Regions from separate parts of the Caproicibacter sp. genome, predicted to be linked through region 2. Evidence: predicted binding sites of a transcription regulator. Region 2 holds the regulator's gene; each other region holds the start of a gene.
The links. The regulator Rex, encoded in region 2, represses fermentation and respiration genes when NADH is low (regulators of the CRP and FNR family bind a similar motif). The targets are predictions, from matches to a motif close to ATTGTTAANNNNTTAACAAT.
Positions count from the first base shown of each region.

Region 1: the regulator Rex is predicted to act here: its motif matches at 1,501-1,520, upstream of ACLQ3M_RS04995 (acetyl-CoA C-acetyltransferase).
Region 3: the regulator Rex is predicted to act here: its motif matches at 1,351-1,370, upstream of ACLQ3M_RS01085 (phosphoglycerate kinase).

Region 1 is NZ_JBJKOP010000029.1:13,388-16,663, forward strand. Features, by position in the region: gene ACLQ3M_RS04985 (alanyl-tRNA editing protein) at 1-608, shown strand, start outside; gene ACLQ3M_RS04990 (phosphoribosyltransferase) at 723-1,361, shown strand; gene ACLQ3M_RS04995 (acetyl-CoA C-acetyltransferase) at 1,577-2,761, shown strand; gene ACLQ3M_RS05000 (enoyl-CoA hydratase-related protein) at 2,805-3,276, shown strand, end outside.
Region 2 is NZ_JBJKOP010000036.1:363,260-366,535, reverse strand. Features, by position in the region: gene ACLQ3M_RS10950 (DUF2207 domain-containing protein) at 1-541, opposite strand, end outside; gene ACLQ3M_RS10945 (LemA family protein) at 685-1,242, opposite strand; gene ACLQ3M_RS10940 (redox-sensing transcriptional repressor Rex) at 1,320-1,961, opposite strand; gene ACLQ3M_RS10935 (NADP-dependent isocitrate dehydrogenase) at 1,999-3,207, opposite strand; gene ACLQ3M_RS10930 (TraX family protein) at 3,225-3,276, opposite strand, start outside.
Region 3 is NZ_JBJKOP010000008.1:53,101-56,376, forward strand. Features, by position in the region: gene tpiA (triose-phosphate isomerase) at 1-39, opposite strand, end outside; gene ACLQ3M_RS01085 (phosphoglycerate kinase) at 108-1,301, opposite strand; gene ACLQ3M_RS01090 (tRNA (cytidine(34)-2'-O)-methyltransferase) at 1,457-1,957, opposite strand; gene ACLQ3M_RS01095 (hypothetical protein) at 2,114-2,293, shown strand; gene ACLQ3M_RS01100 (hypothetical protein) at 2,565-3,276, shown strand, end outside.

The DNA of each region.
Region 1 (3,276 bases), on a different contig from region 2:
ATATCTGCGCCTGCTGCGGCACCCATGTGGAGCGTACCGGAGAAATCGGCGCGGTTAAGATGTTGTCTTCCCAGCGGTACAAAGGCGGGACCAGACTGACAATGGCCTGCGGCGGTCAGGCCCTTCGGGATTACGGAGAGAGGGTAAACAGCGTATCTTCCGTTTCCGCGCTGCTTTCCGCAAAGCCGGCGGAGATCGAACAGTCTGTCGAACGGGTTCTGCGCGATAACGCGGATTTAAAGCGGCGGCTTTCCGCCCTTCGGGCGGAAATTTTTCAGTTGAAGGCGGGCGCTATTGCCCCGGGCTGCGGAAATATTCTGATCTTTGATGACGACCTGACTCCGGACGAGCTTCGCCGGTTTGCGCTGATTTTGTCGGAACGCTGTTCCGCGACGGCCGCGGTTTTTTCCGGCGGTGATTCAAAAGGGTACCGATATGCCGTGTCCGACCCCACAAATGACGTCAGACCCTATGCGAAAGAACTGTCCGCCGCTTTTTCCGGAAGGGGAGGCGGCCCGAAGGAACTGGTGCAGGGTTCGATAAGCGGAATGCAAAAAGAAATCAAATTGTTTTTTGAGCAAAAAGCGTTCCGCTGTCAGGAATCGTAAAACCGCGATGTGAAATTATGCAGAATACCCTAGATTGCGTAAAAAAATCTTGCACCTTTGGGGAATCAATGCTATAATATTTACGACTTTTATTGGGAAAGTGGTGTGCCGGTCATGGAAAGCAGAACAGTTCAAGTTCATTGCGATAAAAACCGGGATATTGTTTTGAATCTTATCCCGGGGCACTTTGCAACCTCGCATTCTCACGTGAACTATTACATTGACATGACAGGCATTAAACATCAGCAGAAAATTGCCAAACAGGCAGCGGAATTCATGGCTGAAAAGTACATCAATTCCGTGGCCGTTGATACGATCATCTGTATGGACGGCTGCGAAATAATCGGTGCTTTTTTGGCGGAGGAACTCTCAAAATCAGGTATTTCCTCCCTGAATGAGGGAACCGACATCAGCATTATAACCCCCGAATATCCCAATGGGCAGCTTCTGTTCCGCGACAATGTCCAGGATCGGATCTGGAACAAAAACATTCTTTTACTTGTGGCTTCCGCAACCACCGGCAAGACGATTAACCGCTCGCTGGAATGCATCCGTTATTACGGCGGCAAAATCGTAGGAACCTCCGCGATTTTCAGCGCGATCGGAAAGACCGGCGGCATAGAGGTCAACTCTATTTTTACCAGTGATGATTTACCGAATTATTTTACCTGCTCCGTTCTTGACTGTCCGTATTGTCAAAAGGGGCAGAAGATTGACGCGATTGTGAATAGTTACGGATACTCCAAAATTTAAGGCTGGCAGGCGCATGCCAAGTGCGCCTGTTTTCATATTATCCACGATGCGGAATTTGTTTCACAATATGGATAATTTGAACGGTTTTCGCAAGAGTTTTTGTTAAATTTTTCAAACCTAGCCTTGCAACTCGGGATATATTGTGATATATTTAACATAGTCTGTTGTAAATAGTAGTTCGGAAATTTTTGTTGGAATTTAAGGAGGAAAAACCTATGTCAAGGAAAATCGTTGTAGCAGGTGCTTGCCGTACGGCAATCGGTAAATTTGGTGGGACTCTCTCCAATGTGCCTTTGGTTAATATTGGCACGACGGTTGTAAAGGAATCCATGAAACGCGCCGGTATCTCGCCGGATCAGGTGGATGAAGTCATTCTTGGCTGCGTTTATCAGGCCGGTGTTGGCCAGAACATTGCGCGTCAGGTTTCTGTCGGCTCAGGCATTCCGATTCCGGTACCGGCTTTTACTCTGAATAATATGTGCGGTTCCGGTTTGAAAAGCATCAATGTCGCTGCGGCAATGATCGCGGCCGGCGAAGCGGATGTCATTGTTGCGGGCGGTATCGAGAACATGTCCAGCACGCCTTACCTGCTGAAAAACGCAAGATTCGGTTATCGTATGCGCGACGGCAAGCTGATTGATTCCCTGATTTACGATGGTCTGGAAGACACATTCAATCATTATCATATGGGAATTACGGCGGAAAACGTCGCAGAAAAATATGGAATTACCCGTCAGATGCAGGATGAGTATGGCGTAATGAGCCAGAATCGTGCCGAAAAGGCGTTAAAAGAAGGCAAATTCAAAGAAGAGATCATCCCGATGGAAGTTAAATTGAGGAAACAAACGGTCCTGTTTGACACAGACGAGGACATTCGTCCCGGCACGACCATCGAAAGCCTTGCAAAACTGAGGCCGGCATTCAAACCGGACGGAACCGTTACGGCCGGAAACGCTTCCGGTATTGACGACGGTGGTTCCGCGGTTGTTCTTATGTCGGAAGAAAAAGCGAAAGAGCTTGGTGTAAAGCCTCTGGCAACATGGGTTGCAGGTTCGTGGGCAGGCGTTGATCCGGCTTACATGGGACTTGGTCCGATTGAAGCAACAAAAAAGATTATGGCGAAAACCGGCCTGACCGTTTCGGATATGGACCTTGTGGAAGCCAACGAAGCGTTTGCAGCGCAGACCCTTGCGGTTGCACACGACCTGAAGCTTGATATGGACAAGACGAACGTAAACGGCGGAGCGATTGCTCTCGGCCATCCGGTCGGCTGCTCCGGCGCGCGTATTCTCACCACCCTGATTTATGAAATGAAGAGGAGAAAGAGTGAGCTGGGCCTTGCGACTCTTTGTGTCGGCGGCGGCATGGGCGTTGCCACCATTGTTAAAATGGAAGGCTAATCAGTCATCAAACTGAAACATTTTAGGAAAGAAGGCAATGAAGATGGGGTACGTGAAGTATGAGCAGAAGGATCTGGTCGGGGTCGTTACCATTGACCGCGAAAAGGCTCTGAATGCCCTCAACACCGAAGTCCTTGCCGACCTGGAAGCGGCGGTCGACGCGATTGACCTTGGGAAAACCCGCTGCGTGATTATTACCGGCGCCGGTCAGAAGGCCTTTGTCGCCGGAGCGGACATCGGCGCGATGAGCACGATGACAAAGGAACAGGGCCGGGTGTTCAGCAAGCGCGGCAATGATGTTTTCCGCAAGATTGAAAGCCTGCCGATCCCCGTCATTGCGGCCGTCAACGGTTTTGCGCTGGGTGGAGGATGTGAACTTTCGCTCAGCTGCGACATCCGCATTGCGTCCGAAAACGCTTTGTTCGGTCAGCCGGAAGCCGGTCTCGGCATTACGCCCGGCTTTGGCGGAACACAGCGCCTGGCGCGCACAATCGGCGTTGGCAAGGCAAAGGAAC
Region 2 (3,276 bases):
AACTGATTTGATCGTTGGAGTCAATCGACAGATTGCTTTTCACATCCGTATGCAGCCACGCGCGTACATCCTTTTTGTTGCCACCGGACGGAAAGCGGATCGTGCCGTCCATCACAGTGACGGGAAGGCTGAAATTGCTCGGAAGAAAATAGTTATATAAAACCGCCGTGTCCTGATAAACAGTGACAAGATTTTTAATTCTGTAAGTAAAGGTAAACGTCCGGACGCCTTTTTCAATCGAAGGCATAAACCAGCCGATTTCAACCTGATTTCCGGTTTGATAAAGGTAACATTGGTCCTGCATTTCATCGCCGGAAACACTTTCCGGGTCAACATCGCCCGCAAAGGAATAAGGAATCCCCCGGTCCTCGTCATAAACGGTTAAATCTGTAATTTCTGCGGACTCGCCTGCTTTTAAAGAAAAGGACTTATAGATGTTCCGATAGGGTTTGTTGCGGTCTTTTAAATTGATTTTCCATGTTTCAGAGACCGTCATGTCTCCGTTTTCCATCAAAGCCGCGGAAACGTTCAGCTTCTGCAACACTTGCCTTGAGTTTTTATCATAATCATCCGAGCAGGCGGTCAAAGGAAGAAAGCAGAACAAGACCGCCGTTAATAGGAAAAAGGCTCGCAGTTGTAATTTGGGGATAATTTTTCCGGCTTCCCTATGATTCATTATTGATTTCAAAATTTCACCTGCGGGACAGCCCGGTCCGCTTCCTCGATTTCAAAGTATTTTTTCTGGTTGAAATGAAACACCGACGCAATCAGATTTGACGGAAAACGCATGACGTATTCGTTGTATTTCATAGCCGTATCATTATAAAACTGGCGGGAAACGGCAATTTTGCTTTCTATTTCGCGAAGCTGATCCTGCAGATTCAGGAAATTCTGATTTGCTTTCAGATCCGGATACTGTTCCGCGGTCGCGAAAAGATTGACGATTGCCCTTGAAAGCTTGGCGTTATTCTCCATCGCTTCCTCCGGCGTTTTTGCATTCATCGCCGCGCCGCGCCATTTCGTCACTTCCGACAGGGTAGACTTTTCATGCGCTGCGTAACCCTTTACCGTTTCAACCAGATTTGGAATCAGATCAAATCTTTTTTTCAGTTGTACGTCCACCTGAGACCAGCTGTTGTCAACACGGACAGAAAATGAGATCAGCCTGTTGTAAGCCGAAACACACCAGACAACCAGTATCAGCAGTATTGCCAAAAGAATTGCGAGCGGAATCCAACCCATAGAATTACCTCCTTCTGTTTCACCTGTTTCTTATGATCCGATAAAGCTCAAAAAATATGCGGCTGCCTTTCTGCCGTTTATTTGGCAGACTGATCGGAAATCCGGTAGCATAAAGTCATAAGGCTATCATTCAGATGAACATTTTCAACAATAGCGTCGGGGTACTGCATGGAAAGATCATAATGGCTGAAATTCCAGAAATTGCGAATTCCGAGATTATAAAGCTGTTCAGCAAGTTGACTGGCCGCGGTTCTGGGCACACAGAAAATCGCCATGACCGGCTTTTCCTTTTTACAGAATTCCTCCAGACCCGCTACATCCCTCACTTTCAGGTTTGCAAGCTCCGTCCCAATTCGTTCCGGCGAATTGTCGAAAACTCCAATCAGGCGGAATCCCTCCGACTCAAACGACATATGGGTGCTGATTGCCCGGCCAAGGTTCCCGGCGCCGAACAGGATGGTGGGGTATTTACCGGAAAGGCCGAGTATATTGCCGATTTCGTCACAGAGCTGACTGACGATATATCCGTAGCCCTGCTGGCCAAAGCCGCCAAAACAATTCAGGTCCTGACGAATTTGAGAAGCGGTAAGACCCAGCTTAGCCGAAAGCTCCGTCGAAGAAATCCTCGTGACGCCTTTCTCTTTTAAATGAATCAAAAAGCGGTAATAACGCGGCAGGCGCCTGATTACCGACATAGAAACCTTTTCACGTCTTGACATGACGCATTCCTCCAATTCAAGTGAAACATGAAACTGATTAAAGCTGATCCATAGTTCTGCGAACGGCACCCAAAAAGGTTTCCGTATCCACCGTTTTTTTCATTTGTAACGTTGATATTCCCGATAAATCTCCCGTCATTGTTCCGCTTTCCACCGTCCGAATTGAAGCAAGCTCCAGCTTTTCGGCAAATTGAGACAGTTTCGGTATCCCGTCGAGTTCACCGCGCTTTTTCAGCGCGCCCGTCCAGGCAAACAAAGTGGCAAGCGGATTGGTAGAAGTTTTTTCTCCCTTTAAGTGCCGGTAATAATGGCGCTGAACCGTACCGTGGGCCGCTTCATATTCATAGACTCCCTTTGGCGAAACCAATACGCTGGTCATCATGGCCAGACTTCCGAACGCCGTTGCAACCAGGTCGCTCATGACATCACCGTCATAGTTTTTGCAAGCCCAGATGAACCCGCCCTCTGAGCGGATCACGCGCGCAACAGCATCGTCGATCAGCGTATAAAAGTAAGTGATTCCAGCCTTTTTGAACTTTTCCTCATAATCTTTTTGAAAAATATTCTGAAAAACATCTTTAAACCTGTGATCGTATGTTTTGGAAATCGTGTCTTTTGTGGAAAACCAAATATCTTTTTTTACACCAAGAGCATACTGGAAACAGGAGTGAGCAAAATTGGAAATACTCTCATCAAGATTGTGGACTCCCTGAACAATGCCGGATGACTGAAATTCATGGATCGTCATTCGTTTTTCGTTTCCGGCGGCATCCGTAACTACCAATTCCGCCTTTGAGCCCGCAGCGGCAGCCATTTCCACATTCCTGTATACGTCGCCGTAAGCGTGGCGGGCCACTGTGATCGGCTTTTTCCAGGCCGGAACCAGCGGCGTGATTCCCTTGACCAGAATCGGAGTGCGAAAAACCGTGCCGTCCAGAATCGCACGGATCGTCCCATTCGGAGATTTCCACATTTGGTTCAAATCATACTCTTTCACCCGGTCCGCGTTCGGGGTAATGGTGGCGCATTTAACACCGACGCCGAATTTTTCGATCGCCTGCGCCGCTTCAACGGTCACACGATCCTCTGTCTCGTCGCGGTGTTTTAGTCCAAGATCATAATACTCTGTTTTCAGGTCAATATAGGGCATCAGCAAAATGTCCTTGATCTGCTTCCAGATCACTCTGGTCATTTCGTCCCCGTCCATTTCGACAAGTGGGGTTCGCATCTTTATTTTTTCTGCCATGGCAGCATCCTCCAATTCTAAATAAAAAGCTTAATCAGCCCAAGCACCAGCAAATGCGCGGGATAAAAA
Region 3 (3,276 bases), on a different contig from region 2:
GTTTCCCGCGATGACTGCTTTTCTGAGCTTTTTATTCATGACTGTAGCCTCCTGTATCATCATTAATGCGAATGAAAAGGAAGGGGCGGTTTGCCGCCCCTTCCGCCTTATTTATCGTTCAGGCAGGCGATTCCGGGCAGTTCCTTGCCTTCCAGAAATTCAAGAGACGCGCCTCCGCCTGTTGAAATGTGGGTCATTTTTTCCGCAAAGCCAAGCTTTTCAACCGCGGCGGCGGAATCGCCCCCGCCGATGATCGAAACGGCGCCGCTGTCGGCAACCGCCTTTGCGACGGCGACGGTGCCTCCCTCGAAATGCTCCCATTCGCTTACGCCCATCGGGCCGTTCCAGACGACGGTTCCGGCTCCGCAAATGGCGTCTGCGAACAGCTTGCGGGTTTTCTCGCCGATATCAAGGCCCATCCAGCCGTCCGGGATTGTATCGGAATTGACGGTCTTGTACTGAGCGTCCTTTTCGTATTCGTCGGCGACCACATTGTCCACAGGCAGCAGGAAACGCACGTTCTTTTCCTTCGCCTTAGCCATCAGGTCGGAAGCAAGGCCGACTTTGTCCTCTTCGCACAGAGAGGAGCCGATGGAATAGCCGAGCGCCTTCATAAAGGTGTAGGCCATGCCGCCGCCGACAATCAGCGTATCCACTTTGTCCAGCAGATTGGTGATGACGCCGATCTTATCCGATACCTTCGCGCCCCCGAGGATCGCGACGAACGGGCGTTTCGGGTTCGCGAGCGCGCCGCCCATAATGGTGATTTCCTTTTGAATCAGGTATCCGCACACGGCGGGCAGATACTCCGCGACGCCCGCGGTGGAGGCGTGCGCGCGGTGCGCGGTTCCGAACGCGTCGTTGACATAGATGTCCGCGAGGGAAGCCAGCTCCTTTGCAAAGGCGGGGTCGTTCTTTTCCTCTTCCTTGTGGAAGCGGACGTTTTCAAGAAGCTCCACTTCGCCGTCCTTCAGGCCGGCGGCAATGCTCTTCGCGCTTTCCCCGATAACGTCCTTTGCCATCTTAACCTCGGCGCCCAGCTTTTTAGACAGATAGCCTGCGACCGGCGCGAGGGAAAATTTCGGGTTGAACTCGCCCTTCGGGCGGCCCAGGTGAGAGCAAAGAATCACTTTCGCTCCGTGATCCCTCAAATAGCGGATTGTCTTCATGGCTTCGTCGATCCGCTTTGGGTCGGAGATGTTTCCCTCCGAGTCAAACGGAACATTAAAGTCGCAGCGGACCAGAACCCGCTTACCCTTTACGTCAATATCCTCTACGGTTTTTTTGTTTAAAGCGTTCATCAGATACCTCTCCTTCTCAACAGGCAGAATTTTGGGAGATCTTTTCGATATTGTTACCTTTCTAACAAACTTTTTCTATTATACAACCAACGAATGGCATTTTCAAGCATTTCCGGGTTTGCACTGGCACGAATTTTGGAAGAAAAGGGGATTCATTACCAGTGATATTGCCGAAGCTGCCCGCTGCACAGCATGCCGGGAAAATTCCATTGGCGAAGAACCTCGAACACGCCGACCGCGACGGAATTCGAAAGGTTCAGGCTGCGGGCGCCGGGGTTGTTTCTCATCGGAATCCGGACGCAGGAGTCCGGATTCTCGTAGAGCAGCTTTTCCGGCAGCCCGGCGGTTTCTTTCCCGAAGACCAGGTAGCACCCGTCCGGATAGGCCGGCTCCGTGTAAACGTGCTGCGCTTTGGTGGAAAAATAGAAAAAATTACCGGTATTGCGGCTGAAAAATTCGGAAAGACTCTCGTAACAGGTAATATCCAGAAGGTGCCAGTAATCCAGCCCGGCGCGCTTCAGCTTTTTGTCGTCGATCTGAAACCCCATCGGCCCGACTAGGTGCAGCCGCGCGCCCGTCGCGGCGCAGGTCCGCGCGACGTTTCCGGTGTTCTGCGGGATTTCCGGTTCCACCATGACAATATTCAGTTCCGGCATAGTATTCTCCTTTTTAATGAAAAAAATGTGTGATTTTCAGGACAGCTTTTCCAGCGTTTCACTTCAATATTTCGAAAGAAAAGAGGCAGAATAATGAAAGGGTGTAATCTCATTTATTTTACTCATACTTTTTTCTGTGTTTGGAGGTTTTATAGAATGTATAAGCAAACCATGGGCTTTGTCCGCGGGATCGGCACCGGCCTTGTCGCCGGAATGGCTCTTGCGACGGTCGGGAATCAGATGATGAAAAACAACCGCGGCTTCCGCAAACGCGCGAACAAAACGCTGCATACGGTCGGGGATCTGATGGACAGCATGCAGTATCTGTTTAAGTAGGAATATGAATCAAAACCCGAGGGGGACGGACTTATTATAGCCCGTCCCCCTTCCTTTGCGCAACCCTTTTCCGCGCGGGCTTCGCCGGCGAGTCCGTCATCAATAAAAATACTATGATGCTAATGAGAAGCGCGAAGAACTGGAAAATTTGTTACATAATTGTTCCACCGTGAGAATTTAGTGGAATCCTTGAAAATTCCTTGGAAATAAGGTAGGATAGAACAAGAAAAGAAAAAGGGAAGAGTTTCCTAGGGAAAGGGGTTCTGAACCCATGTCGGAAAATCCTTTGCAGACTGTCTTCCATACGGTATCCTACCGCCCGTTCGACGGCGGCGGGGAAAGGGATTCTCTTTTGGCCGCCGCGCGGGAAAAGGCGTTTTCCGGCAGCACGGCGAAAGGCTCGGCGCGCGGGGTGGAAGCCGGGCGGATTGTCCGCACGCGCTATAAGATCGGCGGGGGGGAATTCCGCTGGCGCAAGATTTCCGGCAAAACCGTGGTGCAGGAGGCGTTCCGCCGCCCGGACGGCTTTTGCCTTGTCAGCCGGAACCTTTCCGGAGAAATCGTATCCGAATCGGTGTACGGGACTCATCTTGAGTGGCTGCGCACCGCGTATTTCGCCGGGACCCCCGGCAGGCCGGAAGCCGTCCTGCGCCCGGTCGGGAATGGCATTGAACTGCTTTTATTCGATACAAACTCCGGCAGGTACCGCCGGGAGGAGCTGCTTTCATGCCCCGTGGCTCCCGGAACGGCGGCGCAGAGCTATGTCAACAGCGCCGCGGGCGGCGAGCCCAAGGTGCTGGCTCGCACCGGCGATGGCCTTTTCTGCTACTGCGGGAGGGCGGAACGGGAAAAGCGCCTTGCTCTTTTCTGGCGGCTGGAGGAAAACGGCGGCGTTCCCGATCCAGACTGGACGGAGACGGACGGCGACGCAAAGCTGGAATTTTCCTACATACGAAACGACGGCTCCGCCCCCGAACGGCCGG